2 regions of the Candidatus Enterococcus lowellii genome follow, and region 2 is predicted to be linked to the other one. Evidence: a T-box and tRNA genes for the amino acid it is inferred to sense, from the RefSeq annotation. Region 2 holds a T-box; the other holds one or more tRNA genes.
The links. The T-box of region 2 lies ahead of leuS (leucine--tRNA ligase). A T-box ahead of a tRNA ligase gene usually reads a tRNA of that ligase, here a tRNA-Leu.

Region 1: it has a tRNA-Leu gene. The T-box ahead of leuS (leucine--tRNA ligase) is inferred to sense a tRNA for this amino acid. The anticodon was not compared.

What each region holds. Positions count from the first base shown of each region.
Region 1 is NZ_CP147251.1:1,616,492-1,633,030, forward strand. Features, by position in the region: gene DOK78_RS07865 (manganese-dependent inorganic pyrophosphatase) at 1-149, shown strand, start outside; gene DOK78_RS07870 (DUF1803 domain-containing protein) at 207-1,022, shown strand; gene glgB (1,4-alpha-glucan branching protein GlgB) at 1,567-3,564, shown strand; gene DOK78_RS07880 (glucose-1-phosphate adenylyltransferase) at 3,561-4,703, shown strand; gene glgD (glucose-1-phosphate adenylyltransferase subunit GlgD) at 4,693-5,832, shown strand; gene glgA (glycogen synthase GlgA) at 5,836-7,266, shown strand; gene DOK78_RS07895 (glycogen/starch/alpha-glucan phosphorylase) at 7,350-9,794, shown strand; gene DOK78_RS07900 (glycoside hydrolase family 13 protein) at 9,775-11,646, shown strand; gene DOK78_RS07905 (hypothetical protein) at 11,760-12,419, shown strand; gene DOK78_RS07910 (cold-shock protein) at 12,596-12,796, shown strand; gene DOK78_RS07915 (MepB family protein) at 12,899-13,339, opposite strand; tRNA gene DOK78_RS07920 (tRNA-Leu) at 13,469-13,551, opposite strand; gene DOK78_RS07925 (pyridoxal phosphate-dependent aminotransferase) at 13,751-14,968, shown strand; gene DOK78_RS07930 (DUF2187 domain-containing protein) at 15,003-15,182, opposite strand; gene DOK78_RS07935 (helix-turn-helix domain-containing protein) at 15,310-16,134, shown strand; gene nagA (N-acetylglucosamine-6-phosphate deacetylase) at 16,212-16,539, shown strand, end outside.
Region 2 is NZ_CP147251.1:212,000-228,538, forward strand. Features, by position in the region: gene DOK78_RS01045 (Ohr family peroxiredoxin) at 1-395, shown strand, start outside; gene DOK78_RS01050 (glycerate kinase) at 430-1,551, opposite strand; gene leuS (leucine--tRNA ligase) at 1,672-4,086, opposite strand; T-box leader at 4,143-4,365, opposite strand; gene DOK78_RS01060 (LysR family transcriptional regulator) at 4,411-5,337, opposite strand; gene DOK78_RS01065 (LysM peptidoglycan-binding domain-containing protein) at 5,627-7,870, opposite strand; gene DOK78_RS01070 (phosphatase PAP2 family protein) at 8,145-8,795, shown strand; gene DOK78_RS01075 (TIGR01212 family radical SAM protein) at 8,819-9,802, shown strand; gene DOK78_RS01080 (tRNA (mnm(5)s(2)U34)-methyltransferase) at 9,777-10,337, shown strand; gene DOK78_RS01085 (MerR family transcriptional regulator) at 10,364-11,038, opposite strand; gene DOK78_RS01090 (Hsp33 family molecular chaperone HslO) at 11,016-11,660, opposite strand; gene DOK78_RS01095 (DUF4809 family protein) at 11,718-12,113, opposite strand; gene DOK78_RS01100 (hypothetical protein) at 12,252-12,533, shown strand; gene DOK78_RS01105 (GTP-binding protein) at 12,797-14,740, opposite strand; gene DOK78_RS01110 (ABC transporter ATP-binding protein) at 14,817-15,842, opposite strand; gene DOK78_RS01115 (ABC transporter permease) at 15,817-16,539, opposite strand, start outside.

The DNA of each region.
Region 1 (16,539 bases), 1.4 Mb from region 2:
GCGATTCTGAATTGTTAGTTGTTGGTGAACCAAAAATTAATGTGGAAAAAGCTTTCAATGTGACATTAGAAAATAATCGTGCTTTTTTACCAGGAGTTGTTTCTCGTAAAAAACAAGTAGTTCCACAATTAACAGAAAGTTTTAATTAAACAAAAAACACTTCGGAAGAGTTGACTCTGCGAAGTGTTTTTTCGTAGGAGACAGAGATGAAAATTATTTATGAAACATCTGATACAGAGTTGGCAGAAATAGTAAGCAGTCCTTTTTTTGCAGAATTAGTCACTTTGCTGGAAGCTGAAATTCCAACCCTGCGACATTTAAAAGAAGTATTTGGGAATAAAGTTGAGAAAAAACTGGAAAAATTGATAAAAAAAGGAATAATTCAGCGTAAAGAACGACGCTATTTTATTGCTTTCCCTATACTCGAAATTGATAATAAATTATTAGATGACTGGGTGGTAACAATTGTAAAAAGTGCATCGGAAAAAAATAAAAGAGAACGCATAGCTTTCTTAGAAGCTTTATTTCCTCATGATAATTCCGAAATATTTTGTGGAATAGAGACGTCTATTCCTTTAGCGTATTACGATTCACTTTCTAATGAAAATTTGACAGTAGCTTCGCTTTCCGTCGAAGAATGGCCGCTAACATTGCCGCGTTATTTTAGTAATTTACGAACCAAGCCAATAGAACCAGTCTATAAAGAAGTAGCACAATTAATCGGTGATGTAGATCCAAAGTATTATTTGGATCAAGTTCAGGTGGTTATTGAAAAAATATTGGTACAGCGCAGACGAATCCGAGAAAGCATTTTTATTGAATCGATGAGAAAGTTTGGTTTAATTCACAAAACGGAACCTTTAGAATTATGCGTGCCAGTATATAGCTCAGCGTCTTCATTTGAAATGCAACCTCAATTTAATCAATTATCTGTCATTATGAAGCGAATTATTCTAGCAAAAGTGATGACTGAATTGAATGTCACAGCAACAACAAGCATTTTTATTAAAGAAGAGCGCTAAATAAAGCGTTCTTTTTTAATAAAAAGATAATTTTAATTTGATTTTAATGTAAGTGCTTTCTCTTTAAAGTGTTATCTAATCTATAAAAATCACCCAAAATGCATTTATTCTAGTTATTTTTATCAGTAGAGGTTATTCATTGAAAAAAATTTTTTGATAATATTTTTATTGTTTTGTGAAAATGTTAAGAAAAAATGTTCGTGTTTTAATGCATTTTTTTTACTTTTGAAATGAAACTATTTTCAATAGTTGTTTTGACAATGTTTTCATAGCGTTTTTTTGTGAAAAATGAAAGGAAATAAGTTTTAAAATTCATTCTTGAAAAATGAAAATTTTTCCGTAAATAACATTTTTTTATTGAGAATTTTAAATAATATTATTCCTGCGTTATTTTAAATAATGTTGTTAATTTTTATTTTAAAAGATTAAAAATATGATATAATTGTATTAGAAATCAAAAGACAATAGGGTTACATGGCTTTTCGATTTTTTTTATTTTTAGCATTAATAGTTATTTATTTATAAAGCGGTTAGGAGTTTTTGCATGAGTGTGAAAGACAAAAAGTTTTTAGAAGCTGAACAACGATTTTTAACCGGAGAAAATTTTTACGCTCAACATTTATTGGGAGTGCACAAAGAAGGAGAGAACTATATTTTTCGTGTTTGGGCACCAAATGCACAAAAAGTATGGTTAGTTGGCGATTTTAACGAATGGGACGATTCTTTGCCTATGGAAATGCGCGAAGTATCAGGGATTTGGGAAGTAGCAACTTCTCTTCCTAAAGAAGGCGAAAAATATAAGTTTAAAATTCGTCAAGCCGATGGACGGGAGATTATGAAAATCGATCCCTTTGCTATCCGGTTTGAAGAGCGCCCTGGTATGGCAGCAGTCTTGCATACGGTTCCAACTAAAACTTGGAAGGATGGTTTATGGCGTGGACGACAAAAAAGACGTAATACATTTAAACGTCCATTAAACATTTACGAAGTCCATGCAAGTTCGTGGAAACAACATTCAGAGGGCACACCATATTCATTTGCTGATTTAAAAGATGAACTCATTCCTTATGTGAAAAAAATGGGGTATACCCACATTGAATTTATGCCATTGATGGAACATCCACTAGGTATGTCTTGGGGGTATCAATTGACCGGTTATTTTGCATTGTCTTCGTATTACGGTACACCAAAAGAATTCCAAGATTTTGTCGAGGAATGTCATTTGAACAATATTGGCGTATTTGTCGATTGGGTTCCAGGTCATTTTTGTATTAACGATGATACATTACCTTATTATGATGGTACACCGACATTTGAGTATGAAGATCCGAACCGAGCGAAAAATAATCGCTGGGGTACTATTTGTTTTGATTTAGGAAAACCACAAGTCCAAAGTTTTTTAATCTCAAGTGCTTTGTTTTGGCTTGAAATGTACCATATTGATGGGATACGTGTAGATGCAGTTTCAAGCATGTTATATCTAGACTACGATGATGGACCTTGGACACCAAATCATGAAGGTGGTAATCGGAATTTTGAAGGATTTTATTTCTTACAAAAATTAAATGCCGTAATTAAACTTGCATATCCCGCAACAATTATGATGGCGGAAGAGAGTAGCTCTGAAACCAAAATTACAGGATTAATCGAAAATGATGCGTTAGGATTTGATTATAAGTGGAATATGGGATGGATGAATGACGTCTTACGTTTTTACGAGATGGACCCATTATTCCGCAAAGATAACTTTCGTTTATTGACATTCTCATTTATGTATATGATGAATGAAAATTATATATTAGCTTTTTCTCATGATGAAGTTGTTCATGGAAAGAAAAGTTTGATGCATAAAATGTGGGGAGATCGGTATAAGCAATTTGCGCATTTACGAAATATGTATACGTATATGATGACGCATCCTGGGAAAAAACTTCTCTTTATGGGAAGCGAATTCGGACAATTTCTCGAATGGAAATATGATGAGCAATTGGAATGGGAAAACTTAGACGATGACATGAACCTCAAAATGCAACACTTTACAAGTACATTGAATCACTTCTATGAAAAAGAGCCTGCCTTATGGGAATTAGAAGACAGTCGTGAAACAATTGAAATTATCGACGCAGATAATTTAGAGGACACGGTCCTTTCTTTTATTCGTAAAGGCAAAACAAAAAAAGATTTCTTGATTGTCGTTTTAAATCTTGCACCGGTAGAACGACATGATTTTGTAATAGGTGTTCCTTATCCAGGTACGTATCAAGAAATACTTAATACAGAAATGGAGGAGTTTGGCGGAACGTGGACTAAAAATAATGATGATATGCAAACGATTGAGCAATCATTTAAGCAATTTGATTATCAAGTTCAAACCGTTTTACCAGCATTAGGCGCACTAATTATTCGTCCGAAAGATGTTAATGTACGAATAAAGAAAAAAGTCAAAAAAGCAACAAAAGTAACTAACGGAATAACAGCAACAAATGAAATACAAGCAAGTAAGTTGAAAGGGGGCAAGGTGAATTCTTCACCGAAAAAATGAAAACAGAAATGGTAGCCATGATTCTTGCGGGAGGGCAAGGTACGCGACTTGGCAAATTAACCAAAAATATGGCTAAACCCGCAGTTCCTTTTGGAGGAAGATATCGTATTATCGATTTTACTTTAAGTAATTGTGCAAATTCAGGAATTAATAATGTAGGTGTAGTCACACAGTATCAACCTTTGGCGTTAAATCATCATATTGGAAATGGTGCAAGTTGGGGCTTAGACGGAATTAATGCAGGTGCAACTATTTTACAACCTTACTCAAGTTCTGAAGGTAGTAAATGGTTTGAAGGAACAGCGCATGCGATTTATCAAAATATTTCTTATTTAGATCAATTAGATCCACAATATGTTTTAATCCTATCTGGAGACCATATTTACAAGATGGATTATGAAGAAATGCTTGAAAATCATAAACGTAACAATGCTTCTTTATCAGTTGCTGTTATTGAAGTACCAATGAAAGAGGCGTCTCGTTTCGGTATTATGAATACAGATGATAATGATCGTATTATTGAATTTGAAGAAAAACCAGACGAACCAAAGAGTAACCTTGCATCAATGGGGATCTACATTTTCAACTGGGGTCGTTTAAGAAATATTTTAACGACAAGTTATGCAAAAGATAGTTCAATGAATGACTTTGGTAAACACGTTATTCCTGCTTACCTAGATAGCGGTGAAACAGTGGTTGCTTATCGTTTTGATGGATATTGGAAAGACGTGGGTACAATTGATTCTCTATGGGAAGCAAATATGGAATTTTTACGTCCTGACATGGAATTAAATATTCGTGATAAAGCATGGCGTATTTATTCTAAAAACCCAATTTCACCACCACATTTCGTTACGGAAACTGGCTCAGCGAAAAACTCCTTGATTTCTGATGGTTGCTATATTGCAGGGGATGTTAATCACAGTGTCTTATCAGATGATGTACAAGTAAAAGAAGGTGCAAAAATTACAGACAGTATCGTGATGTCTGGTGCAACAATTGGTAAAAATGTATCAATCCACAAAGCAATTATTGGGGAAGATGCGATTATTGGCGATAATGCTGTAATCGATGGAACAGAAGAAATTGCTGTGGTTGGCTATTCTGAAGTGATTGGAGTGACTGTTGATGAGGACTAATAAAATGTGTGCGCTTGTTGGAAATTTGCATCGTTATGATGATTTATTACCATTAACTGCAAATCGTCCACTATCTACTTTACCGTTTGATGGTAAGTATCGTTTACTTGATTTCAATTTATCTAGTATTGCAAATGCAAATATTAAATCATTGTTTATGGTGTTTAATGAAGGTGAAACACAATCCGTATTTGACCATATTGGTGGCGGAAAAGAATGGAGTTTAGATGGTATTCAAAACCGCTTCTTCATTCATATTTATCAAGATTTTATCCGTCGTGCTGACAACAATAGTAGTTATTATGATTTAGTTATTGATTATTTGAAAAAATCAAAATCTGAATATGCGGTATATATGGGTAGTAAAATCTTAGTGAATATTGATTTACGAGCTTTATTACACATTCATCAAGCACATGGCAATGACATGACGGTTGTTTATAAACGTGTACCTAAGAGTCTTTTATATAAAGAAGACATTGTGATTAACTTAGGCGAAGATAACCTGATTGATAAAACTTCTTTAGTGAAAGATACCGAAATACAAGATGTTGTAAATCTATGTGCGGATATTTTTATTATCAAAACAGAAAAATTAATTGAAATTTTACTTGAGAAACAATCTAAAAATATTTTAGGAAATGTTGAAAGTTTCTTACGTGAACGTATTTCAAAAAGTACGTATGCTTATGAATACACAGGCTATTTGAACAACATTTATGATATTCAATCTTATTATCAAGCAAATATGGATATGTTAGATACTCAAAAATTCACGTCGTTATTGTATTCAAGCCAAAAAGTTTATACAAAAATGAAAAATGAAGTACCAACATATTATTCTGAAACATCGATTGTTAATAACAGTCAATTTGCAACAGGATGTATGATTGAAGGTCAAATAGAAGATTCTATTATCGGTCGTGGTAGCGATATTGCAGAAGGTGCAAAAGTTACTGGATCATTAATTTTCCCAAGTAATACAATCAAATCAAATGCAGAAGTTAGCTACGCAATTTTAGATAAAAATATTGTTGTAGAAGAAGGTGTGAAGATTATTGGCACACCAGAAAAACCAATCGTTGTTAAAAAAGGAACGCATGTAACAGCAGATATTATTGGAGGTTAGAAAATGAAACTTCTATTTGCGGCAGCTGAATGCGCCCCGTTTTTTAAAACAGGCGGATTAGGCGATGTAGCAGGTGCACTACCAAAAGAATTAACGAAAAAAGGTATTGAAACAATAGTTGTCTTACCTTATTTCACTAAGATGCCTCTGAAATATAAAGAGCAATGTGAAGATGTATTGAACTTCACGATCTCTGTTGGATGGCGTAGCCAGTATTGTGGTGTGAAACGTCTGGAACTAAATGGCGTAACGTACTATTTTATTGATAGCTTGTATTACTTTGATCGTGAAAGTTTATACGGTTATTATGATGATGGTGAGCGCTTCGCATTTTTCCAAATGGCAATTATTGAATTGATGGAAAGAATTGATTTTATTCCAGATGTTCTACATGTCAATGATTACCACACAGCAATGATTCCATTTTTATTAAAAGAAAAATATAATTGGATTGAAGCTTATCGCAATATTCATACGGTGCTAACAATCCATAATATCGAATTCCAAGGTCAGTATAGTGGCAACGTCCTGCCAGATTTATTTGGCATGGGAAGAGAACGGTATGATGATGGAACCATTCGGATGGGCGATGCATTAAACTTCATGAAAGCTGGAATTTTATATTCAGATCGTGTAAATACTGTAAGTCCTTCGTATGCCAATGAAATCAAGACTCCAGAGTTTGGTTCTGGACTTGATGTGATTTTGCGTATGGAAAGTGGCAAATTAAGTGGAATTGTAAATGGAATTGATTATGATATCAATAATCCTGAAACAGATCCTGCTTTGGTGAGCGCATACTCTGTGGATAATTTATCCGGTAAGGCAGCGAATAAAGAAGACTTGCAACGTTTAATGGGTCTACGTCCAATTAAAGAGGTACCATTAATTGCAGTTGTTAGTCGTTTGACTTATCAAAAAGGTTTCCATCTAGTATTAGACGAATTAGAAAACTTATTACAGTTTGATGTTCAGTTTGTTCTATTAGGAACAGGCGATCCAGTCTTTGAAAATCGATTCCAATCGATTGCTGAAAGATATCCTGAAAAGTGTTCCGTTAGCATTTCTTTTGATGTTCAGCTTGCTCAAAAAATGTATGCCGGAGCGGACATTTTCTTGATGCCATCTGCATTTGAACCTTGTGGCTTGTCACAAATGATTTCAATGCGTTATGGAACATTACCTGTTGTTCATGAAATTGGTGGTTTACGAGATACCGTTGAACCATTTAATCCGATAGAAGGCACAGGTACAGGATTTGGATTCCAAGATTTTACATCATATAATTTAATGCAGTGTTTACAAAAAGCTATTGATTTATACTATTCTTCACCAGAGGCTTGGGATAAATTACGTCGCAATGCGATGTCAAAAGATTTCAGTTGGGAAACTAGCTGTGACGGATACCTTGCTTTATATGAGAGCATAGTGTAATAAAATAAAAAAAGTTTTAGAAACAGGCAGACTGAGGCGTTGAATTATTCAATGTTTCAGCCTGTTTTTAGAAACAGGGGGTAATGACCATTTTAACAAAGGAAAATTTAAAAGAAGAATTGCGACAACGCATAAGAGAAAGCTATGCAGTAGAATTAGAAGATGCCTCAGCAGATGAGTTGTTTTTTACTTTAGGTAGTTTAGTGAAAGCTATTTATAACGATAACTGGCGTGAAACTTGGAAAAATTATTTAAAGGAAGAACAAAAACAAGCTTATTATTTCTCCATTGAATTTTTACCAGGCAAAATGTTAAAAAGTAACTTGCTAAATTTAGGATTATTAGATTTAGTGCGTGAAACATTGTCAGATTTAGATGTAGACTTGGATGATTTAGCAGATGTTGAAAAAGATATGGCACTTGGAAACGGTGGTTTAGGCCGTTTAGCTTCATGTTTTATGGACTCTATTGCTTCAAGTGGTTTACCTGGAAACGGAAATGGTATTCGTTATGATTACGGCTTGTTTAAACAACAATTTGTTGATGGCTATCAAGTGGAATTACCTGATGAATGGCTAAATAATGGGAATGTATGGGAAATCCGTCGCCCGAGTAAAGCAGTCAATGTACATTTTGCAGGAAATGTTTATTTAAAAGAAAATGAACATGGGCAATTAAAACCTGTTGCAGAAAATGAAATTATCTTACGTGCAGTTCCATATGATACTGGAATGGTAGGTTATCAAAATGGCATTGTAAACACTATGCGTTTATGGAGTGTTGAAATTCCGGCTTCAGAAGAAGGTAAATATAAGAGTATCGAAGAACGACGTGTATATGAAGATTTAACGGCTGTATTGTATCCAGATGATTCAAATGAAAGAGGCCGTATGACTCGCTTGATTCAAGAATATTTCTTTGTTTCAGCAGGGGTACAAAGTATTGTGCGTTATTTCCAAAAATTAAATAAACCTTGGTCTGCATTAAGTGAAAAAGTCGCAATTCATATCAATGATACACATCCAGCATTATGTATTCCAGAATTAATGCGTATTTTAATCGATGAGAATGACGTTAATTGGGAACAAGCATGGGACATTACTGTTAAAGTTATGAGCTATACAAACCATACTATTATGGCAGAAGCTCTAGAAAAATGGCCAGTTTATTTGATGAAACAAATTGTTCCGCGTATGTATCAAATTATTGAAGAAATTGATCGTCGCTATGTTGATTCAATGCGTGGTATCCATCCTGAAGATTTAATTCAACGCACACGTATCATTCAAGGCGATCAAGTACACATGGCTAATTTATCGATTATTGGTAGTCATAGTACCAATGGTGTCGCAAAACTGCATTCTGATCTATTAAAATCAGTTGTGTTACATGATTTCTATTTAGTTTATCCAGACCGTTTTAACAACAAAACAAATGGAATTGCACAGCGTCGTTGGTCACAATTAGCTAATGAGCCTTTATCTCATGTATTAGATGAAACGATTGGTAAAACATGGCGTAAAGATTCGTCTGACTTGAAATTATTGATGAATTATCAAAATAATGAAAAAGTGCTGGGTAAATTAGCTGAAGCTAAGCATCAAAAGAAAGAAGAATTGGCAGAATACATTCAAGAAACAACTGGAATTACTGTATCTCCAAATGCAATTTTTGACGTACAAATCAAACGTCTGCATGCGTATAAACGTCAGTTATTAAACTTAATGCACATTCTAAAATTGTATTTTGACTTGAAAGATAATCCTGAGTTAGATATTCATCCACGTGTGTTTATCTTCGGTGCGAAGGCTGCACCAAGTTATACCTATGCCAAAGCAATCATTAAGACCATTAATGAAGTGGCAAATATGATTAACAACGATGCTTCTATTCAAGATAAAATTAAAATTGTCTTTTTACCAAACTACAATGTTTCCTTAGCAGAACGTATCATTCCAGCAGCAGATGTGAGTGAACAAATCTCATTGGCATCAAAAGAAGCATCTGGTACAAGTAACATGAAGTTAATGTTAAATGGTGCTGTAACAGTAGCAACTTTAGATGGTGCGAATGTAGAAATTCGAGATGCTGTAGGCGATGAAAATATTTGTATTTTTGGGTTAACTGAAGAAGAAGTGTACGCATATTATGAAAATCATGAATATTACTCTCACCAAATCTATGATGAGAACCCGGTAATCCGACGCGTAGTGGATGCCTTTATTGATGGAACTATTCCAAATATTGGGTATGAAGGACGCGAAATTTATGATTCATTACTTCGCTACAATGATGAATATTTCTTGCTGCGTGATTTTGATGATTATTGTCGAGCGCAAGAAAGAATTGATGCAACTTACAAAGATCAATCATTATGGCGTAAAATTAGTCTAGTAAATATTGCAAATGCTGGACGTTTTTCTTCTGATGATACTGTAAGACTATATGCAGAAGATATTTGGCAAATTGAACCAATTTTTGCGCATACAGAAAAAGAGGGAACCAGCAATGTCTTTAATCCGTTTTAATCCTTGGCAAAGCTATCATAAACATCCTTTTGGAGCAGTCAAAGAAAATGGACTCGTGCGATTATCTATTGAGGTAATCGCCGAGGACATTTTACAAGTTTATTTGGTTATGCATAAGGATCATCAACCAGAACAACGAATTTTTATGGAAAAACAAGAAGAAGGCTTTTACTCATATGAGTATTTCTTTAATCAAGGGAAAGGTCTTTATTTCTATCATTTTGAAGTGCATACGAAAGTAAACGATCAAGTGTTTGTTGAATATTATGGTGCAAGTGAACAAGGTGGAGAAGGCCGTTTGTATGATGAACCAGCCACTATTTGGGATTTTCAAATTACTTGCTATAAAGAAGCAGAACGCACACCAGACTGGTATCGTAATGGAATTTTTTATCAAATATTTCCAGATCGTTTTTTCAATGGAAATGAAGATAAAAAAATTAATTCACCCAAACCAAACACGTTTATTTATGCAACTGAAGAGGATGAACCATTATATGTAAAAGGTCCAAATGGCGATATTTTACGTTGGGACTTTTTTGGAGGGAATTTACAAGGAATCATTAAAAAAATTCCGTACTTAAAAGAGCTAGGGATAACAGGAATTTATTTAAACCCTATCTTTGAAGCGTGTAGTAATCACCGCTACGATACATCTGATTACTTTAAAATTGATCCTGTTTTAGGCACGGAGGAAGATTTTAAAGAATTAATTGATATTTTACACATAAATGATATGCATCTTATTTTAGACGGCGTGTTTAGTCATGTTGGACAAAATAGTCGTTATTTCAATGCAAACGGTACTTATGGCACACATGTTGGCGCATTTCAAAATCGTCATAGTGAATATTTTTCTTGGTTTAATTTTATTAATTATCCAAATGAATATGAATCATGGTGGGGAATTAAAGATTTACCAGAAATCAATAAGCACGACTCAGAGTTCCAAAAGTTTATTTTTGGAGAAGAAAATAGTGTGTTAACAAAATGGAATCAACTGGGTGTTGATGGTTGGCGCTTGGATGTTGCTGACGAATTACCCGATGAGTTTATTGCAGGTATTCGCAAAAACTTAAACAATTATGAAGATCGTGTATTAATTGGCGAAGTATGGGAAGATGCTTCAAATAAAGTATCTTATGATGTACGACGTGAATATATCTTAGGGGATCATTTGCAAGGCGTGATGAACTATCCATTGCGTGATAGTGCCATTGAATTATTGAATGAGACAAGCTCCCCAGAACAAATTGCGAAGTCATTGACACGACTATATGAAAATTATCCACGGGATATTTTTTACAATAATTTGAATAATATTGGTACTCATGATACGGAGCGTATTTTGACTATGGTTGGCAACCATACAAAAAAATTAGATTTAGCATTTGGGTTTATGTTTTTATCTCCAGGTGTTCCATGTATCTATTATGGCGATGAGGCTGGTTTGACTGGAGCGAAGGATCCTGAAAATCGCAAATTTTTCCCTTGGAGCCAAATCGATCGTGAAATATATGATAATTGTCGGAAATGGGTAGAATATCGTAATAATTATGAAGTATTAATTCATGGTGATTTGAGTTTCTTCTATACAGATGAATTATTTGGTATTTTAAGAAGAGATAAGAATGAATATGTAGCTGTGATAATGAATCCAACTAATTATCCAAAACATGTTAATAAAAAACTACATTTTATTGCAGAAGAAACATCTTTGACCCAAGAAGTGAACCGTCGTTTGGTTGGACGCTCGATTGCTGAAAATAGTTATATTTTAATCAGTAGCAAAGAGAAGAAAGAAAAAATTGAACGTTTCCAAATGAATCAAGAACAATTACAACTTGTATAAACTTACGACAGAGCGCAGACATCTTGTTTGCCTCTGTTTTTTAGGATTAGAGCTGTTGAAGCATAGATATTTATGTTATCATAAAAAAAACTGTGATAAAAGGAATGAAAGTAATGGCACAATATGAAGAAATTAAACGAAAACATGCACGTTTTCCGGCTTATTCAGATGAGGCAGGCGTAAAATTGCAGCCTAAGAATAAACGACCTACTTTTAAAAGTGATGATAATTGGATTCTTACAGAAGCAGCGAAGCATCCACACACAGTTTCTGTTGAAAATAATGAAGAACGTTCATTACGTCGTTCACCTCGAGTAAGTCAGGAAAAAGCGGGACAGAGCATTCGCCAACGTGATGAATTAAGTAAGCATCGTCAGAATTTACCCAACTATAATAAAAAGTATCAGCCCGAAGTAACACCAACAGGGAAAAAGCGTTTGTTTGGAGATACAGTTGCGCACAGTACGTATCAGGTGACAGAAAAAAGAGCAGAAACAGTCACGCGTCCATCAATTAACAAAGAAACGACTGAAAAATCGCCATTTGTTCCTAAATATATTCCTACATCAATTATTCAAGACGAATATGCACCTGCAATTTCTGAAGAGGATTTGATGAATTCTATGAAAAAAGACGAGTATCTCTTATTTGATACAGAACCTGCTGCGTATCAAACTCGCAAAGATACTGATCCTGCTGTTCGTAAATTCAATTCCAATTCTTCCGTCAAAATGACTCGCAGTCAATATCGTGCAAATTCAAAGAAAAAGTAGAAAAATAAGGAAATCTATTTGCATTCATAAAATATTCGTGTTAAACTACGTAAGTAATACTTTTTGATATGTAACTATAATATGTTTATCTTTATAAAAAATGATACGCACTTCTATTTGCACTTCACTCGTTATTACAAAATAAACACATATGATGTGTAATTTGGAGGTACGTTATGAATAACGGTACAGTAAAATGGTTTAACTCAGATAAAGGTTTTGGCTTTATCACAGCAGAAAATGGAACAGATGTGTTTGCACACTTCTCAGCTATCCAAGGCGAAGGTTTCAAAACTTTAGAAGAAGGTCAAGCAGTAACTTTTGATATTGAAGAAGGTCAACGTGGACCTCAAGCAACAAACATCGTTAAAGGTTAATTATCAAGTCAGCTATCGTTCAGATAGTTGACTTTTTTTGTTTCTAAAAATAAAAAAACTAGCATTGTTACACTAGTTTTCATGAAGAGAGAATAAAGTTATTTATTCTGATAAATTTTTAAAATAGTGTAATTGCCATTTTTGAGTTTGCAAGGCAGTTTGATTTAAATTATGGCACCACACTGGGTAAAATCTCATGGCCATTTTACCATTTTGGTCTGCTGTAGATAAAATCTGTTTTTCTACAGCAATTTCTTTTGGAATAGTAAAAATTCCTTTTTTATTTCCATCATCAATCACTACTGCTAACAGTTCTGGACTATCCTCTGCTTTAAAAGGTGTATTGTTTGCTTGTGCATCCTTTTCCCAAAACGTCACAAAATAGCCTGCTTTTTTTGATGTCTTCTTTGCCAGACGGGTTCTTATGATGATATCCTTTGTTTTTGAGTAGAAGAGACAGCCTTCATACGCTGAATTTTGTTGTTCTAAAGAATAAATTTCAATGTTTCCAAATACTCTTTGTAATATATCAGTTGATTTCATTGAAATATCTCCTTAATTCTCATAAGTTATTTATGGACTTGTTATTAGGATAAGACGAATGTTTATTTTTTACAGGAAGGAAACATCGATAAATATAAAAAAACATCACTATTCCTAGTGATGACAAAATGCGGACGATGGGACTTGAACCCACACGAGCATACGCTCACATGACCCTCAATCATGCTTGTCTGCCATTCCAACACGTCCGCAGTAACAGTTAAAATCTTACTTTTTATTTGGATATTTGTCAATACTACAATTCTTACTTTTTTAGTAAAAATGAATAATAATACTTCCCGTTTTTTCAGAAAATTTGCTATAATAGGTACACTGAAAAAAAGTTCTATGGAAGACGCAGCAATACAGTTCAATATACATTATGTATATTTATGAAAAGAGGGTTCTACTATGAGAAATTTTGAAAAATCTAGCAAACTTGAAGGTGTTAGTTATGACGTGCGTGGGCCTGTGTTAGAAGAAGCAGATCGCATGCAAGAAGAAGGAATCAGTATTTTAAAATTAAATACAGGGAATCCTGCAACATTTGGGTTTGAAGCTCCAAACGAAATTATTCGTGACTTGATTATGAACGTGAGAGAATCAGAAGGGTATTCTGATTCAAAAGGTATTTTTTCAGCACGTAAAGCTATCGAACAATATTGTCAATTGAAAAATTTCCCCAATGTGACTATTAATGATATTTATACTGGAAATGGTGTCAGTGAGTTAATTACAATGTCAATGCAAGGTTTATGTGATAATGGGGATGAAATTTTAGTACCAATGCCTGATTATCCCTTATGGACAGCTTCTATTTCATTAGCTGGTGGCAAACCTGTCCATTATATCTGTGATGAAGAGAGTGAATGGAATCCTGATGTAGCGGATATTCGTTCAAAAATCACTTCTAAAACAAAAGCAATTGTTTTAATCAATCCTAATAATCCTACTGGAGCGGTTTATCCAAAAGAAATTTTAGAACAAATTGTTGAAATTGCCCGTGAATTTGATTTAATTATTTTCTCTGATGAAATTTATGACCGTCTATTGATGGATGGTCATCAACATATTCCTATTGCTACGCTAGCTCCAGATCGTCCAGTCGTAACATTTAGTGGCTTATCTAAATCTCATCGTGTGGCAGGCTTCCGTGTTGGTTGGATGGTTCTTAGTGGAGATAAAAGACATATTAAAGATTATGTTGAAGGCTTAAATATGTTATCTTCGATGCGTTTGTGTTCAAATGTGTTGTCACAACAAATTGTTCAAACGGCATTAGGTGGTTATCAAAGTATCGATAAATTATTATTGCCAGGGGGACGTATTTATGAACAACGTGAGTTTATCCATAAAGCAATTAATGATATTCCAGGATTATCTGCTGTGAAACCAAAAGCTGCTTTTTATATGTTCCCTAAAATCGATACGAAACGCTTTAACATTTTAGATGATGAAAAATTTGTTTTAGACTTTCTTCACGAGCATCATATATTGATGGTGCATGGTGGTGGATTTAATTGGCAACAGCCGGATCATTTTAGAATTGTCTATTTGCCAAATGTGGAAGAATTAAAACTAACTGCAGATAAAATGCATGAATTTTTAGCAACTTATAAACAAAAATAAAAAAATGGAGGAGCGAATAATCGCTGCTCCATTTTTATTCGGAAATTTTTTCGCAAACTTTTTTACTAATGACCATACGGCCACTAAATTTATCCATGATTTCTTTAGAAGGTTCGTTAACTTGTATTAAAAATGAATTTTCGTATTCTCGTTCAATAAAGCCAAATAAAGTTAGGTTTTCCCACTTGAATGTTACGTTTGTTTTCGTTTCCATACGTGTCACTCCGATCTAAATAATGAAGAATTCCGAACGTTTTTCGATAAAATCTTCCTTTTTTAACATTATGTGTTAAAATAAATAAAAAATAAAATGCTAATTCGCATATTTTGGAGGAAGTACGATGTCAACATCTGAAACTTTTGGCGAAACAATCAAGCGCTTACGAAAAGAACGTAAAATGACTCAAAAAATGCTAGCTCAAGGGATTTGTGCTCAAAGTGTTTTAAGCCGCATAGAAAATGGCGTAGAAATTCCCAATGTGATGGTTTTACAGAGTATTTGTCAACGATTAAATGTAACTTTGGACCAAGTTTTACATTCAGAGTCTGAAGAAATACAACGAATTAAATTTTTGTTTAGTCAAGTACACTACTATTTAATTCATCAAGAATATCAAAAAATGGAAGATTTACTAGAAAACTCCCGTTTGATGGATCATCTTTATTTAGATACAGATTTTCAACTTTATTATTACTATTTAGGAAGTTGTGAATATTTTTTATACCAAGCGTATGATGCTTCCATTCAATCTCTGAAAAAGGGATTATCATATACATATAATAAAGGAAACGAAAATAGTTCCTCTATTGAAATTCAATTATTAAGCTGTTTAGGTCGTGTCTTCGGCGATGCTGGGAATATTGAGAAAGCTTCCTTTTATTTGGAAACAAGTTACGAATTAATCGAATTATTACCAACTGAATTAACCAGTTTTGAGTTAACAAAGATATTTTATAATTATGGAAGTTTCTTATTCCAAATGGAAAAATATGAACAAGCACTAGAAGTTTCAGAACAAGGCATTTTATGGGCACAGCAACGTTGCAGTCATTATTATTTGGAAGAACTCTTTTCGTTATCAGGTGTTATTTGCCAAAAAATGAATCTTATAGAAGAATCGAAAGAATATTTATCTTTAGCTACTTATGTATCAAAAATTCGATAAATGGTGTAGACCTTTCTTGACTTCTAAGGAAAATAAGAGTAATTTTAGGGTAGAAAAAATAAAGAGGAGCGAGTCAAATGAGAACTTTTATAAGTGCAGATAAATTTTTCTTGAAATCAATGGTAAAAGGGCCTGGATATTTAGAAATTGTTGGCGAAAAATTTGGAGAGTACACTTCTGAACTTCCTGAAGAAGAAGTAACGTTGATTGATTATTCGGGCAAATGGATTGCACCGGGATTGGTAGATACGCACATTCATGGTTATATGAATCATGATGTAATGGACAATGATGCAGAAGGTATTAAGGTGATGTCAGATGCCTTGTTATCTTGTGGGGTGACATCTTTTCTACCAACAACTTTAACTTCTAGCAAAGAATTATTACGCGATGTGGCTGAAACGA
Region 2 (16,539 bases):
GCGTTTCAACAGTGGTTAACGAAGGCGGTCGTGAAGGCGTAAGTAAATCGTTAAATGGTGATTTTGAAGTAAAAACAACTGGAACGAAAAAAGAAGGTTATACAAACCCTGAAGAGTTATTTGCTGCAGGTTTTTCTGCTTGTTTCAACGGTGCACTTATTTTCCCATTAGAACGTGATGGTCATGGTGATTTACCTCGTTCGGTTCGTGCAGAAGTGACATTATTGGGCGATTTACCTGATTACCACACATTGCATTTAGCTGTTCATTTAATCGGTAAAATTGAAGGTCTATCAAAAGAAGAAACATTGAAATATATGGAAGAAACACATAATATTTGCCCGTATTCAAAAGCTATCAATGGCAATGTCGAAGTAACATATGAAGCTGAATAATAAAATCAAAGTAGCTGTTTAGAAATCTAAACAGCTACTTTTTTTTGTACATAAAAACGTGACTTAACTCGCTTGCTAACTGTTGGATATTAGTCAAGGTTCGCTCTTTTTCCATCGCTTCTTTTAAAGAAATCGGGCCTTGTTGAATACTAAAAACGCCGAGTGTTACCTCGGTCATTTTCCCGATATCTCTCGTGCGGCTGCCACACAAACCAATCACTGGTATACCAGCTTTTTTGGCAAGTTGCGCCACACCAAAGGGGACTTTCCCTTGGTCTGTTTGTCCATCCATTTTACCTTCTCCAGTAAAAATCAAATCTGCTTTTTGTAACTTCTCTTCTAATCGTATTATTTTTTGCAAAGTTACAAAACCAGGTGCAATTTTACCTCCTAAAACAATCACTGCACCTCCCAAACCGCCTGCTGCTCCAGAACCAGAAATGGTAGCCAAATCTAAATTGGTCTGCTGCTTGATTTTTTTAGCGACAAGTTGTGCTTGTTGCTCCATTTCACTAACTGTATTTTTAGAGGCTCCTTTTTGTGGTGCAAAAATTTCGGCAAATCCTTTTTTACCTAGGTAAGGGTTGGTAACATCTGCTAATGCTACTAATTCCACATTATTCAACTCCCCTTGAAGTCCTTTTAAATCAACATTATTAATATTTATTAGTGGATTACCTTCCTCACTTCCTTCAATGATTGCACCAAGGGACTGCAATAGTCCTAATCCACCATCAGATGTTGCACTACCACCTAAAGTTAAATAAATTTGTGTGACACGGTGAGCTAGTGCATCTTGAATAACTTTGCCTAATCCATAAGAAGAGGTTTGGCGAATTACAGTATCTGAAACTTCAACTAAATGAATCCCTATAAAAACAGCTGATTCAATTACAGCAATCTCTTGACCTTCAAAGCGACTCAATAAGTATTGACCGGTAATCGGTTTTCCTAAGGGATCTTGCGTTGTTACACTTTGCCATGTCCCGCCTAATTCTGCATAAATAGCTGCCATTGTTCCTTCACCACCATCAGCAATCGGAATAGTGCATTTTTCTGTCCAAATTTCATCTGGTAACCCTGCTAAAACCGCCTGATTTAATTCTTCTGAGGTTGCACATCCTTTGAATGAATCAATCATTGCTACAACTTTCATATCCTCACCTCCTTTTTGTTTATTATAATCTATTTTCATCCTTCATTGTCTTCTATTTATTGCTTAATTAAAGTCTAAAAAACCATTCATTCTGCATCAGACAGAATGAATGGTTTGAAATTAATTGGCTACGATATTTACTAATTTTCCAGGTACTGCAATTACTTTACGAATTGTTTTTCCGGCAATTTGTTCTTGAATAGTTGCATCGGCTTTCGCAATTGCTTCTAGCTCTTCACGGCTCGCTTCTGCTGGAACATTCACTTTAGCACGAACTTTACCGTTTACTTGTAAGACAATTTCAACTTCCTCTTCAACTAACGCTGCTTCATCGTAAGTTGGCCATGCAACATAAGAAATAGCTTCTGTATTTCCTAAAATTGACCACAATTCTTCACCTAAATGTGGTGCAATTGGTGCAAGTAATTGGACAAATCCTTCGACATACTCATAAGGAAGTGCATCGGCTTTATAGGCTTCATTCACAAAGACCATCATTTGAGAAATAGCCGTATTGAAATGCAAATGTTCAAAGTCTTCCGTAACTTTTTTAACGGTTTGATTGTACACTTTTGTTAATTTACCATCATTGAAAGTGGTAATTCGATCACGCATTTTACCGTTTTCGTCCACGATTAAACGCCATACACGGTCAAGGAATTTACGGCTACCTTCTAAGCCATTTTCACTCCAAGCGATTGATGCATCCAATGGTCCCATAAACATTTCATATAAACGTAATGTATCAGCACCATATTGCGCCACTACATCATCAGGGTTTACTACGTTTCCACGTGATTTAGACATTTTTTCATTGTTTGAACCTAAAATCATTCCTTGATTATATAGCTTTTGGAATGGTTCTTTGGTTGGCACTACGCCTAAATCATATAAGAATTTATGCCAGAAACGAGCATACAATAAGTGCAAGACTGCATGCTCTGCCCCGCCGATATAAATATCAACTGGTAACCAGCGTTCCAATTTTTCATAGTTAGCTAGTTCATTTTTATTATGTGGATCGATAAAACGTAAGAAATACCATGAGCTACCAGCCCATTGTGGCATTGTATTGGTTTCACGACGACCTTTTTTACCAGTTTCAGGATCGATAACATTTACCCAGTCATCAATATTTGCCAATGGAGATTCTCCAGTTCCACTTGGACGAATATCCTCCGTTTTTGGTAGACGTAATGGTAATTCTGATTCAGGTACAGTTGTTGTTGTGCCATCTTCCCAATGAATGACTGGAATCGGTTCACCCCAATAACGTTGACGAGAGAATAACCAGTCACGTAGACGGTAGCTAACTTCTTGTTTTCCCACACCGTTTTCTTCCAACCATGCTACCATTTTGGCAATCGCATCTTCTTTATTCATGCCATCTAGAAAATCAGAATTGATATGCAAACCATCTTCAGTGAATGCTGCTACTTCTACATTGCCACCTTCAAGGACAGGGATGATTTCCAAATCAAACGTTTTGGCAAATTCATAGTCACGCTCATCATGCGCAGGTACAGCCATAATGGCACCTGTTCCGTAAGTTGCCAGAACATAGTCAGCAATCCAAATTGGAATTTCTTTACCATTGACTGGATTAATCGCATATGCTCCAGTGAACACACCAGTTTTTTCTTTGGCTAAATCTGTACGGTTCAAGTCTGATTTTTTTGAAGCTTCTTCAACATACGCATCAATGGCTGCTTTTTGTTCAGGAGTTGTAATTTCTTTCACTAACTCTAATTCTGGAGCTAATACAGCATAGGTTGCTCCAAATAAAGTATCCGGACGCGTAGTGAAAACCGTAAAGTCTTTCTCTGTTCCTGCCACCTTGAAAGTGACATTCGCACCGACTGAACGTCCAATCCAATTACGCTGCATGTCTTTAATGCTTTCTGGCCAATCTAGTTCTTCTAAATCATCCAATAAACGATCTGCATACGCAGTAATTTTTAACATCCATTGACGCATGGGTTTACGGACAACATCGTAGCCGCCACGTTCACTTTTCCCATCAATAACTTCTTCATTCGCAATAACTGTTCCTAATTCTGGCACCCAGTTTACCGCTACTTCAGCTTCATACGCCAAGCCTTTTTCATATAACTTTGTAAAAATCCATTGGGTCCATTTGTAGTAATCTGGATCAGTGGTATTAATTTCACGATTCCAGTCATAACTAAAACCTAAAGAATTGATTTGGCGACGGAATGTTTCGATATTTTTCTTTGTAAATTCAGCGGGATCATTTCCTGTATCTAACGCATATTGTTCTGCTGGTAAACCAAATGCATCCCACCCCATTGGATGTAACACATTGTAGCCTTGGCTACGTTTAAAACGTGCTAAAATATCTGTTGCTGTATACCCTTCTGGATGCCCAACATGTAGTCCTTGACCAGACGGATACGGGAACATATCTAAAGCATAAAATTTTGGTTTACCTGTTTCATCATGCGTGTTAAAGGTATTGTTTTTTGCCCAATACTTTTGCCATTTTTTTTCAATTTCTTTGTGATTATAATTCACTACTTGACTCCTCCTTAATAAAATAAAAAGCCCTATAAGAAGCACAAAAAAGCCTCTTATAGGACGTAATTGACGTGGTACCACCTATATTTGTTGGACATGCTCCAACCTCAAACGTTGTAACGGTCGTCACCGTATTTTCTCTACACACTTTTTGTAAAGCTTTAAGAAAATAATACACTCAAAGGCGAGTTCAACGGGTCTTTTGTACATTCCCACCAACCATGTACTCTCTAACAAAAAGGACACCACCTACTACTCCTTTTCAAACGCGCATAAGTCATTATTGAGTTCATACTATCAAAAAAGTGACTTGAATTCAATTTATTTCTTTTTATTTTTCTGGGTTTCTTGAAAATCAATGAAATATTTTTTCAAGTTTGTTAAAAAGGCTTCACCTATTCCTGATATTCTGCGACTTTTCTTTTTAATCATGACCATTTTATTTTCGGGTGAGTTCGCTAAAGGAATTAAAACAATCCCTTGACTACGTGGATCCTCCACTAAACCAGAACCTGAACCATACGCATCTGTCCGCTGTAAAATCCCAGTGAGTGTCGCTCGGTCACTCGTATGAATTACCTGGGTAATTCCTGGGAAATCAATTAAATCTTCAGCAAAATAGGTATAATTATTTGTTTCTTGTGTAAAACGAACTTGCGAATAATCATGTAAATCTGATAATTCAATCACTGATTTAGTCGCTAACGGATGACCTTCTCTCATAAAGATATGCGTCTGGAAAGTAGTTAAAATCTCATACTCTAATTCGCCGTTTTCTAACAATCGACTTAAACCAGCTTGATTGGAATCATTAAATAATAAAATACCAAATTCACTTCGATACTGCTCTACATCTTTAATGACATTTAAAGTAGTACTTTCGAAAATTCGAAAATCATTATAATCTGGAAAATTTTGAATTAATTGACTAATCATAATCGATAGAAAATCATAATGTTGACTAGAAATAGAAAAATGTTTTTCGTTCTCTTCATTTGCTAAGTAACGATTTTCTAATAACTCAACTTGAGCCAAAATTGGCTGTGTGTATTGAAAGAAATCCATCCCTTCAGAGGTCAATGAGGCTCCTTGTCTGGTGCGTTCAAAGAGTTGGACATCTAATTCTTTTTCTAATTCTTTAATAGCATGGGAAAGGCTTGGTTGCGAAATATATAATTTTTTAGCTGCTTCTCGAAAACTACCATTATTGGCAATTGCTGCGACATAGCGCATTTGTTGAATATTCAATCACTTTTCCTCCCGGTTCATTGCATTTATTTTCTATAGTAACGAACCACTTGTTGACTGGTCAATCTTTTTTTCTTTTCTCTTCTTTAAAATTTTTTCTATATAACAAATCTTATGATTAAATTTTAACGACTTTAGTGTTAAAATAAGATGAGAAACTTATAAAAAAAGCACTTTCTTTTACGAAAGTGCCTTTCAATCAATCTTTTATCGGTTTCTGAGTTTTGAAAATAATTTTGTTTAATTCATGAATTTTTGTGAAAAATCAAACTTTATCTACATGTTGCAACTAAGCAACTTTTAATGTTTGACCTGGATAAATAAAATTATTCTCTAAGTTGTTCCAACTACTTAGCTCATCAATCGTGATTCCAAATTTATCTGAAATTAACCAAACGGAATCGCCTGACTGAACTTTGTATGTTGTTACATTAGCATTATTGTTTGTATTTACGTTGGTAGTTGGTGTAGCTGGTGTAGTTGATTGGTTCGACTGATTGGCAGAAGTCGAATTACCTTTTACAATCAATGTTTGACCTGGATAGATGAAATTATTTTGGATATTATTCCAACTACATAATTCGTCTATTGTTATACCAAACTTATCAGCAATCAGCCAAACAGATTCACCCGATTGAACCGTATATTTATCAGTGTTATTGTTGGTTTGTGACACTGACGGTTGTGTTGGTGTTGTCGGTGTGGTTGACTGATTAGGTTGGCTCGACTGATTGGCAGAGGTCGAGTCTCCTTTTGCTACAGTTAATGTTTGACCTGGGTAGATAAAGTTATCTTGAATGCCATTTAAACGAATTAACTCATCCATTGACATCCCGTGTTTATCAGCAACTGACCATACAGACTCACCTGATTGTACAGTATATGTTCCTTGTCCACCTGTGTTTGCTGTTGGTGTTGATGGTGTACTTGGAGTAGGTGTACTTGTACTAGCTGAATTTCCTTTTGCTACGTTTAATGTTTGGCCTGGATAGATAAAGTTATCTTGAATGCCATTTAAACGAATTAACTCATCCATTGACATCCCGTGTTTATCAGCAACTAACCATACAGAGTCTCCTGACTTCACTGTATATGTCCCTTGACTTGCAGTGTTGCTATTTGGCGTTGTCGTAGTGTTTGATTGGTTTGACTGATTAGTAGAAGTTGAACTACCTTTTGCTACAGTTAATGTTTGACCTGGATAGATGAAGTTATCTTGAATGCCATTTAAACGAATTAATTCATCCATTGTCATGCCATGTTTGTCAGCAACTAACCATACGGAATCTCCTGATTTTACGGTATAAGTTCCTTCACTACCCGTATTTTTATTAGGTGTTGATGGTGTACTTGATTGGCTCGATTGATTGGCAGAAGTCGAACCACTTTTTGCTACGGTCAATGTTTGACCTGGATAGATGAAGTTATCTTGAATGCCATTTAAACGAATTAATTCATCCATTGTCATGCCATGTTTGTCAGCAACTAACCATACAGAATCTCCTGATTGAACTTTATAAGTTCCTTGAGTACCTGTGTTTGTTGTTGGCGTTGATGGTTTGTTTGATTGACTTGGTGTACTTGGTTGGCTTGGTTTGTTCACAGCACTAGAATCACTACTTGAAACAATCAATGTTTGACCTGGATAAATAAAATTGTTTTGAATACCATTTAAACTGATTAACTCATCCATTGTCATGCCATGTTTATTAGCAACTAACCATACAGAGTCTCCTGATTGAACTTTGTAGCTTTGACCATTGGCAGATGGCTTAGAAGGTGTAGATGTTTTGTTACCAGATTCTGTATTGGTATTTGTGTTTGTTTTATTGTTTGTATTTGTTGTTCCGCTAGAACTTCCCGAAGTTGCAGAATCATAACGTGTTAAATCATAACTTTCAATTACGCTGTTTAGCGCACTTGCATAATTAGGTGCAGTAGCGTAACGACCTGTTAACCACTCAGTAGCATCACGATAAGAAGAAGTATTACTTTTCCATGCACCAGAATAATAATAAACACCTGGCTGTAAAGATACATTTTTTAATGTATTGGCGTTGTCTTGAAACGATTCTGTAAATGAAGGGTATTTTCTAAATGGTTCTTTCATGGTTACCCATTGCCCATTCAAATATTCTTGTGTATTCATATACACCGTTTCACCATTGTAACTACCTTTAATCCCAAATAAATTATGATAGGGTGATTGCGATAGTCCGCTTTGTCCCCAACCACTTTCAATAACCGCTTGAGCAATCATCACTGATGCATATAAATTATTCGGTCCAGCAATTGATTGGGCATGTGAAGCTAATTGTTCGATATATGCATTAGAATTTGTTGAAGAATAGACAGCAGTTTGTTGAGACTCATTTTCAGCAGCTTCTACTTCAACACTCGGTAATAACGGTGTTGCAACAGAAATTGCTGTAACAGTGCTTCCTAAGACTGCCGCGCTTTTTTTCATATTACGATATAAAAGCGGATGCTGTTCTATTCTTTTAAGTTCTTTTCTTGATAAAGTCTTCTCCATTTTTTGACCTCCATTTTTTTTAATACATTTTTTAGTATACAGGTTATTTTTTCTTAATAAAAGTTTAAACATCTCAAAACTCAAATTGTAAAATACTTGTAATATGTACATTTCTACACATCCATCACAACCCTTGTCACATCAGTATTTATTTCCATTTTTACATTCGATTTTAAATTAATTTATTATGGGGAAATTGACATGTATTTTTCATTATAGAAACGGTCTATGCTATAATGTATTCGTTAATTTGAATAAATATAGAGGAGCTTTTATGAATAATAAATTATACACTCAATTTGTGGGCAGTTGCTCACTCGTTCTTTTTGCTTTTTTAGGTTATGTTGTTAGGTTTTACCCTGGGTGGATCCAACCATTTGATCAATTTATAACAAATGGTATTCGCTCTTTATATCCAACATGGACCCCTTTTTTTCTTTGGATTACTAAATTTGCTAATCCTAGCACCATGGTTATATTATTTTTAGCATTGCTTTTTGTTTTATTATATGGAAAACGCTATGCAGAAGCCGCCTGGTTTTCCCTAGGTATTATTGGGATTGCGGGCATTTTTAATCCTTTGATTAAATTGTTGTTTATGCGTGAGCGTCCTACATTAGAGCATTTAGTAACCGAGCATAGTTATAGTTTCCCCAGCGGTCATTCAACGGGAAGTATGGTACTGTATGGAACGTTAATTTTCTTGATAGCCCTATTTATCCAAAACAGATATTTAAAACTTGGCCTCCAGATAATTTTAGGTAGCTGTATTTTATTAATTGGAATTAGTCGCGTCTATCTAGGTGTCCATTTCCCTAGTGACATTATTGGCGGTTTTTCTCTGGGCTTAGGTTGGCTATTATTGAGCTATCCCTATTACCAAAAACAACGCTTCATTTGGCGCTTTAAAAATAAGCAGCTTTAACAAGTAGAAAGTGAGCAAATAGTATGAATCCCTTTATCTATGCAGAAGATAAAAATAAACGTTACCACTCTTGGAATTACGCACTACGTCAAGAGTTTGGTAGTAAAATTTTTAAAGTAGTTATTGATGGTGGGTTTGATTGTCCTAATCGCGATGGCACTGTTGCACATGGTGGCTGTACTTTTTGTAGTGTTTCTGGTTCTGGAGATATGATTTTAGCTCCTGAAGACCCACTACCTGTTCAATTTAATAAAGAAATTCAACGGATGCATAAAAAATGGCCTCATGTCGATCAATACATTGTCTACTTCCAAAATTTTACAAATACACATGCGCCTCTTGCTGATATTAAAGCACGTTTTGAACAAGTCATTAATTTACCTGGAGTGGTCGGTTTATCGATTGGTACACGGCCCGACTGCTTACCAGATGATGTCGTGGATTACTTAGCAGAATTAAATGAGCGTCTGTATCTTTGGGTAGAATTAGGTTTACAAACAACTTTTGAGGATACAAGTCGCTTAATCAATCGTGCCCACGATTATCAAACCTACCTTGATGGTGTGGCTAAATTGCGTAAACACCAAATTCGAGTTTGCACACACTTAATTAATGGCTTACCGCAAGAAACGCCTGAAATGATGCTAGAAAATGTACGACGAACAATTTTAGATTCAGACATTCAAGGAATTAAATTGCATTTACTTCACTTAATGCGTAATACACGAATGCTGCGTGATTATCATGAAGGGCGATTACAATTACTCTCTCTTGAAAAATACGTAGAAATTACTTGTAATCAACTAGAAATGATTCCTGAAGAAATTATTATTCATCGTTTAACAGGAGATGCACCCCGTGATACTCTTGTTGGACCAATGTGGAGTCTAAAAAAGTGGGAAGCCTTAAATGCGATTGATGAAGAATTATTACGAAGAAATTCTTACCAAGGTAAATTCAACGTGCGAAAGGAAGTTTTACATGCTACAAACAGCCTTGCATTTTAGCCATACATTATTAAAAGAAATCGTTCAGCCTGGACAACATGTAGTGGATGCGACAATGGGCAACGGAAGTGACACCGTATTTCTAGCTGAACTAGTAGGTAAAAAAGGGCGAGTTTATGCTTTTGATATTCAAGAACAAGCCTTACAATCCACACAAAAACGCTTGGATGAAAAGGCTTTGGAATACCAAGTAACACTTATCCATGATGGGCATCAGCATCTAGAAAATTACCTAGGTAAAGAAGAAATTCATGCTGCTGTCTTTAATTTAGGTTATCTACCAAAAAGCGACAAAAAAGTGATTACCTTACCTGAAACAACGCAACAAGCCTTAGATAGTTGCTTACAATACCTTGCTCGTAAGGGACGGATTATCATTGTTGCTTATTATGGGCATGAAGGTGGCCAAGCAGAATTAACCACCGTAGCGAATTATTGTCAAAAACTACCACAAAAAGAATACAATGTATTAACTTATCAATTTATCAATCAAAAAAATCAACCACCAATTTTATTTTGTATCGAGAAAAAATAAGCAAGACAGCTGACATCTTTAAGGTGTCAGTTGTCTTGCTTTAAGTTTTCTTTTAAATAAGCATACCACTCTTTTTTCATGCCATACGTTTGTTCAGGGTATTTCGCATAATATTTTTCAGCAAATGTTGTCATTTCTACTACATAGGGATATTCATTCATTTGGCACCAGTAATTGAGACATTTTTTTACCGAAGGATGATTATATGGTAATTGTTGTTCATAACATAGTGCTAATTCCTGAAGAAAAATCTGAAACTCCTCTAAATCAAAAGAAGGAACTATTTTTTCTGACACTTTGGCCAATAATTCCTTAGATAACTCGCCTTCACCTAACAAAACAAGCATTTCTGGAGTCACTTCTCTCCCAGTTTTCAAGTATTCCTCCAAATGAGTCAATTGTATCAAACGATTTTGTAAGGAACCGATTTCTAGCTCTACTCGCTGTTTTTCCTCAAGAATAAAAGATCCTAAAGGTTGTTTATTTCCTAAAATTTGTTTGATTTCTTCTAAAGAAATTCCCATACGTTTTAAAGAGACAATCATAAACGCAAGAGAAAAGGAACGGTCATTATAGAACCGATGTCCTTGGGCATTCTTTTTTGCAGGAGGTAATAAATCAATTTCATCGTAATATTGCAATGTCCGGACGCTAACACCAATCAGTTGACTGAAGTCTTTAATTTTCAAGAATTTCTCCATACGACCCCACCTTTTTTTGCCAAAGTATCTGACCAAACTGTTTGCTATCCTCTTGCCATTTTCGTAAAGAGTCTGTTTGTCTGTGAATAATTAAATCCCGAACTTTTTGCAACGCTCTTGTTTCCACAAAAGGCAAACCTTGTAAAAGAATTCCTTTGGTTGGTTGTTCTTTAGAAACCATAAATTCACTAAGTAATTGCTCACTTTGTAAGGAAAAATAAGTCATCACCTCACTCGGGCGCTTTTTTTCAAACGCTACCGTTCCTGTATGCAATCCTATTGACCAGTCTCCGATAGTGATTGAGACAATTCCTGGATTCACCAATAAACTTTCTAAGCAAAAATCTTTGTCATTCAATTCGTTAGGATAACGTAACGATACATTATTTTCTTTTATTTCACAAAGAATGTTTTTCTTATTTAAACGGTACAAAAAGCTAATTTTTGTATAAAAATCATGGATACCACCGAATAATACTGCTACGGTTAAAATTTCTTCTAAAAAATGTCGAACTGTCTGATTCCCATAAAACGTTGCTAGTAATGTCTCAGATAAGCTTTGCGTATCGGTCACCACAATTCGGCATTCTTTAGTATTTGTTAAAATCTTTAATGTATTCATCATTGCGTTCACCTCTACCATTAGCATAGACTATCACGTAACGTGAGACGCAAATAATTATTCACCTATTATAAATTCAACTGCCTTTATTTCAAAAATCTCAGTTAAAACCTCATTGGCTTTATGAAATATTACAGAGTGATCTTTACTAGGCATACAAACGACTTCTTTCTGATCGGATTTGTAGATACTTTTTCCATATTCATCTAAAAACTGAACTTTTTTCCCATCACGTTGAAACGCCACATATTCATCCATAAAATCTAAAACTAATTCTTGACGAAATCCTGAGTTTAAAACGATCGCCATAACTAACGAAGACACATCCAAATCTTCTAAGGGCGTATTGAGCTGTCCTAGTGTAAGACTATAGGAGGTTGTTTTGACAGTTGGACACGCGTTACATCCTCCATTGATTAAATCAGTTGAATAATGAATCGTTGCTTGCATCATTGTTTCCACCTTCCTTTGTGATTATATTAACATATATGGTGATAATTACTACTATCAACTATTTAGAATGAGAACTTTTCTTGTTTGCTTCCCAAGAAAGCGCTATAATTAGCTTATTACATATAGGAGGGAATAATGATGAAAAAATGGTTGTTAATTGATTTGATTCTAATTTTTCTATTTGTCCTTTTTGATTTTTTAGATTACCAAAGCCTTAGTGAATGGCTTTTTATTCCAGCCTTCTTTATATTTATTGGAATAGTTATTACTATTCTGTTCAAAAAAAGACATGGTTATGTGGCGTACTTTCGATACACTGTAAAATTCACTGAGTTCCCCTTGATAAACCCTAAGGAATCGCCTGAACCACCCCAAGGTATTCAAATTTTAGAAGTAAATGATAAAATAAAGAATGGCTGATTTTAAGCAAATTAAGCAAAGAAGAAATTCAAAAATCAATAGATAATTACCTAGATAAAAACCAAGAGATTACCGATGGAACTACAAAAATTGTAATTTCTCCTTATATTCATGCTGCTTTTGGTGCTTTATAACAAAAAATAGCTTGTGATATAAATCTGTTAACAATAAAGTGCTTGAACGCCAAAAATTTGCTTGATTGTGGCAAGTTTTTGGCGTTCAGATATTTTTGACTTCTTTCTACTCATCTTACAAAATCTTTTTTATTTCAATTGGATATGACATTTTTCGTCAACTTGATCCCAAGTTACATCATATCCTTTACCTTTTGCAAAGAAAATTGAATTGGGTGTATGGTTTAAATCATTGATTGGATTGTATGGATACTTTTCTAAAACGTCTGCTTGATTATGACAAGGATAATACCCTTTAACGGTCGTTGTTAAACGTCCTTTATTTTTGGTAAATGATGCAAATTCAATTGGATATTCTAAAAAATTCGCTACAGGAACCATTCCTTCGATGGTAGTTGTATAGTCATCGGCTTCTTCAATCGGTGCAATCTCTCCTTTGTATTTTTGCAAGTCAGTCACAACCTTTCCTACCAAATCTGTAGAAACGACAATTTTAACTTGATACCAGGGTTCTAGTAATTGACTAGTTGCTTTCATTAAGCCTTGACGCACCGCACGATAAGTCGCTTCACGAAAATCCCCACCTTTCGTTTCAGGATGATGCGCAATCCCAGCCAGTAAGGTAATAGTTACATCCGTCAGTGGTGCACCAATTAATACCCCACGATGCGTTTTTTCGATTAAATGATTTAAGATACCTTTTTGATAATTGATTGCTAATTGTTCTAAAGAACATTGATTTTTTAATACAATGCCTTGCCCTCGAACACCTGGTTCCATCCAAAAGGCCACTTCTGCATAATGACGAAGTGGTTCATAGTGTCCATTTCCTCGAACAGGTGCTAACAAGGTTTCTTTGTATAAGACACTCGGTTTTGAAAAAGTAATGGTTGCATTAAAACGACGTGCAAAATTTTCTTCAATATAATCCATTTGAATTTGCCCAACAACTTGAATGAATACTTCGTTCGTCTCTTCTTCATAACGAACATGCAATGACGGATCTTCTTCCTCTAATTGCGCGAAAGCTGACAATAATTCGTCACTAGATAATGCAGAGACTATTTGCACTTCTAACGCCGGTTCACGGGTCAATGATTGCACGGGTGGTATTTGTTCTAAAGAAACATCGGTTGTCGAAAAAACATCGCCGATTCTCAATTGGGAAAGACCCGTTACACCAACAATTTCACCTGCTTGCGCTGTTTGAATCGCGCTTAATTTATTACGTTGGACAAATAATTGATTTATTTTCATTTCGCTATTGGGTAATTGAGGACTATGTAGACGATTTTTTACTGAAAATTGTCCAGACAACACTTTTATTAAATGATAGCGTTGGCCTTTTTCCGTTAAAATTTTATAGACTTGTCCAATATTTTCGGAATTACTGGCAGGAAGCTGTACTTCCATTAATAAGTCTAATAACGTATCAATTCCTTCAAGTTGAGCAGCGGAACCACAGATGATTGGAAAAATCTTTCGTTGGCGGACTGCGCGACTAAATTCTTGCTTGATACTATCTACTGTTGCCTCCTCCATCTGATTCAGCCATTCATCATCGAGTAAGGCCCAATTTTCTTGGAAATCCGGTGTCGCCAAATGATTTCCTACCATAATAAAACGTTCATCTAGTTGTTCTAAACTTGCTAGTGCTTTTGGAACATTGCTTGTCGGTAAATCACATTTATTGATAAAAATCATCAGAGGTACTTGATAGGTGGCACATAAATCAATAATAGTCTCCGTATAACCCGTCGCGCCTTCTGTGGCACTCAATAAAACAATCGCTAAATCCGTGACCTGTAAACTCCGCTCCATCTCAAAAGTTAAATCCATATGTCCTGGCGTATCAATCAATGTAAACCCCTCTTGATAATCGACTGAGATTGGTTTACTTAAAAAGGTAATGCCTCGTTTGCGTTCTAGTGGATCATAGTCAAAGAAAGTCGTCCCTTTGTTGACATTTCCTAATTGAGAAATTTGTCCGCTTTTGTATAATAATGCCTCTGTTAAGGTTGTTTTCCCAGCATCTACGTGTGAAAAAATACCAATGACTTTTTTTCTATTCATTTATTTCGCCTCGTCTCTGTCTTACAATCCATTGTAACCAAAAAAACACCTACCAACAACGGTAAGTGTCTCAAGCTTATTCATTCACAACTCGCTGCACATCAACCACAATCACATCTTCTGGATCAATATACAAAAAGTGTGTCTCAGGAATGTCGTGCCAATCATTTAATCGATCAACCAAAATTTCTTTGCCACGATTTGTTTCAAATCGATAACGTCTAATATTGCCTAAAGTACTCACACTTTGTAATTTTACAGGAATACGGAAAGCGCCTTTGGTTTCTCTCGTTGCAATTAATTCTGGACGAACGTAATACAAATGACGATTGCCCATCCCTGAAAAAACAGACGTATATTCATTGAGTTCTTCCCAATCGAAACTTACATTATTCCCAATGAATTCGGCAACAAATGGATTTTCTGGTGAGGTATAGAGTTCAAATGGCGAAGAAGCTTGCACGATTTCACCTGCTTCTAAAACAAAAACTCGATCACTAATTAACATCGCTTCTTCTTGATCATGTGTAACGAATATCATCGTCATATTCAATTCTTTTTGAATATGGCGTAAATCTTTTTGCAATTGTTTGCGAATTTTGGCATCCAATGCACTCAATGGTTCATCTAGTAATAAAATTTTCGGTTCAGTTGCTAGGGCACGTGCCAAAGCCACGCGTTGTTTTTGTCCACCAGATAAGCGTTGAACATTGGTATCGGCAAACTCTGTCAACTGTACTAAATCTAATAGCCGGAACACCCGTTGATTGATGGTTCCTTTTTCTAATTTTCTAGCTTTTAGACCAAATGCAACATTCTCAAAAACAGTCATCGTTGGAAATAAGGCATAATGCTGAAAAACAAAACCAATGTCACGCTCTCTTGTGGGACGATTCTGAATTTCTTCGCCATCTAATTCCAAAATGCCCTCTTGTGGTTGCTCTAAACCAGCAATGCAACGTAATAAGGTTGATTTTCCACAACCACTTGGTCCTAATAAAGTAACGAACTCGCCTTTTTGAACATCAAAAGAGATATCTTTTAAAATTTTTTTGTCACCAAAAGATAAGGATAGATTACGAGTGGTTAAGTAATTTTTCATAAATCGGTTCCTCCATTTTTGCTCTCACCACTATTTTTTTTGTTTGTTTTTTATTGAAATAGAAAATACTAAACGCTGTCACTAATAAAAATAAAAAATACAAGATCATCACAGCACTCGCCACATGACCATTCTCATTCATTCGGCGAAGCATATAAATTCGCAATGTTTCAAATCGTCCACCAATCAATAAGTTGGTTAACATATACTCTCCAAATACCGAAGAAAATACCATCAGGGACACTAAGGTTGTCCCTACTTTCAAATTGGGAATAAGTACGCTACGGATAATTGGAAACATTGGCACGCCTAATGTTTCAGCAGCTTCTACTAATTCTTTCATGTTAACCAATTTCATTTGGTTACTAATACCTAAGTAAACAATTGGTAACATTGAAATAAACAACGCCCCTAATAACACAAAAAACATTGGTATATTAGACTTAGAATAGGTTCTAAGTAATGCAGTAACTAAAATAACCCCAGGGATGGCATAAGGTAATAAAACAATTTTTTGCAAGGCTTGATCCCAGCGTGGAAAGTACAAATGAATCCAAATCATTGTTGGGACTAAAACAATAAAAACGATTACGGTCATCAAAGTTGCTAAGAGAAGTGAACGACCAACTGCCCCTAAAAACGCCCCATCACTTAATAATTGAACAAACCATTGCAAAGTAAAATCATCGGGGAAAAT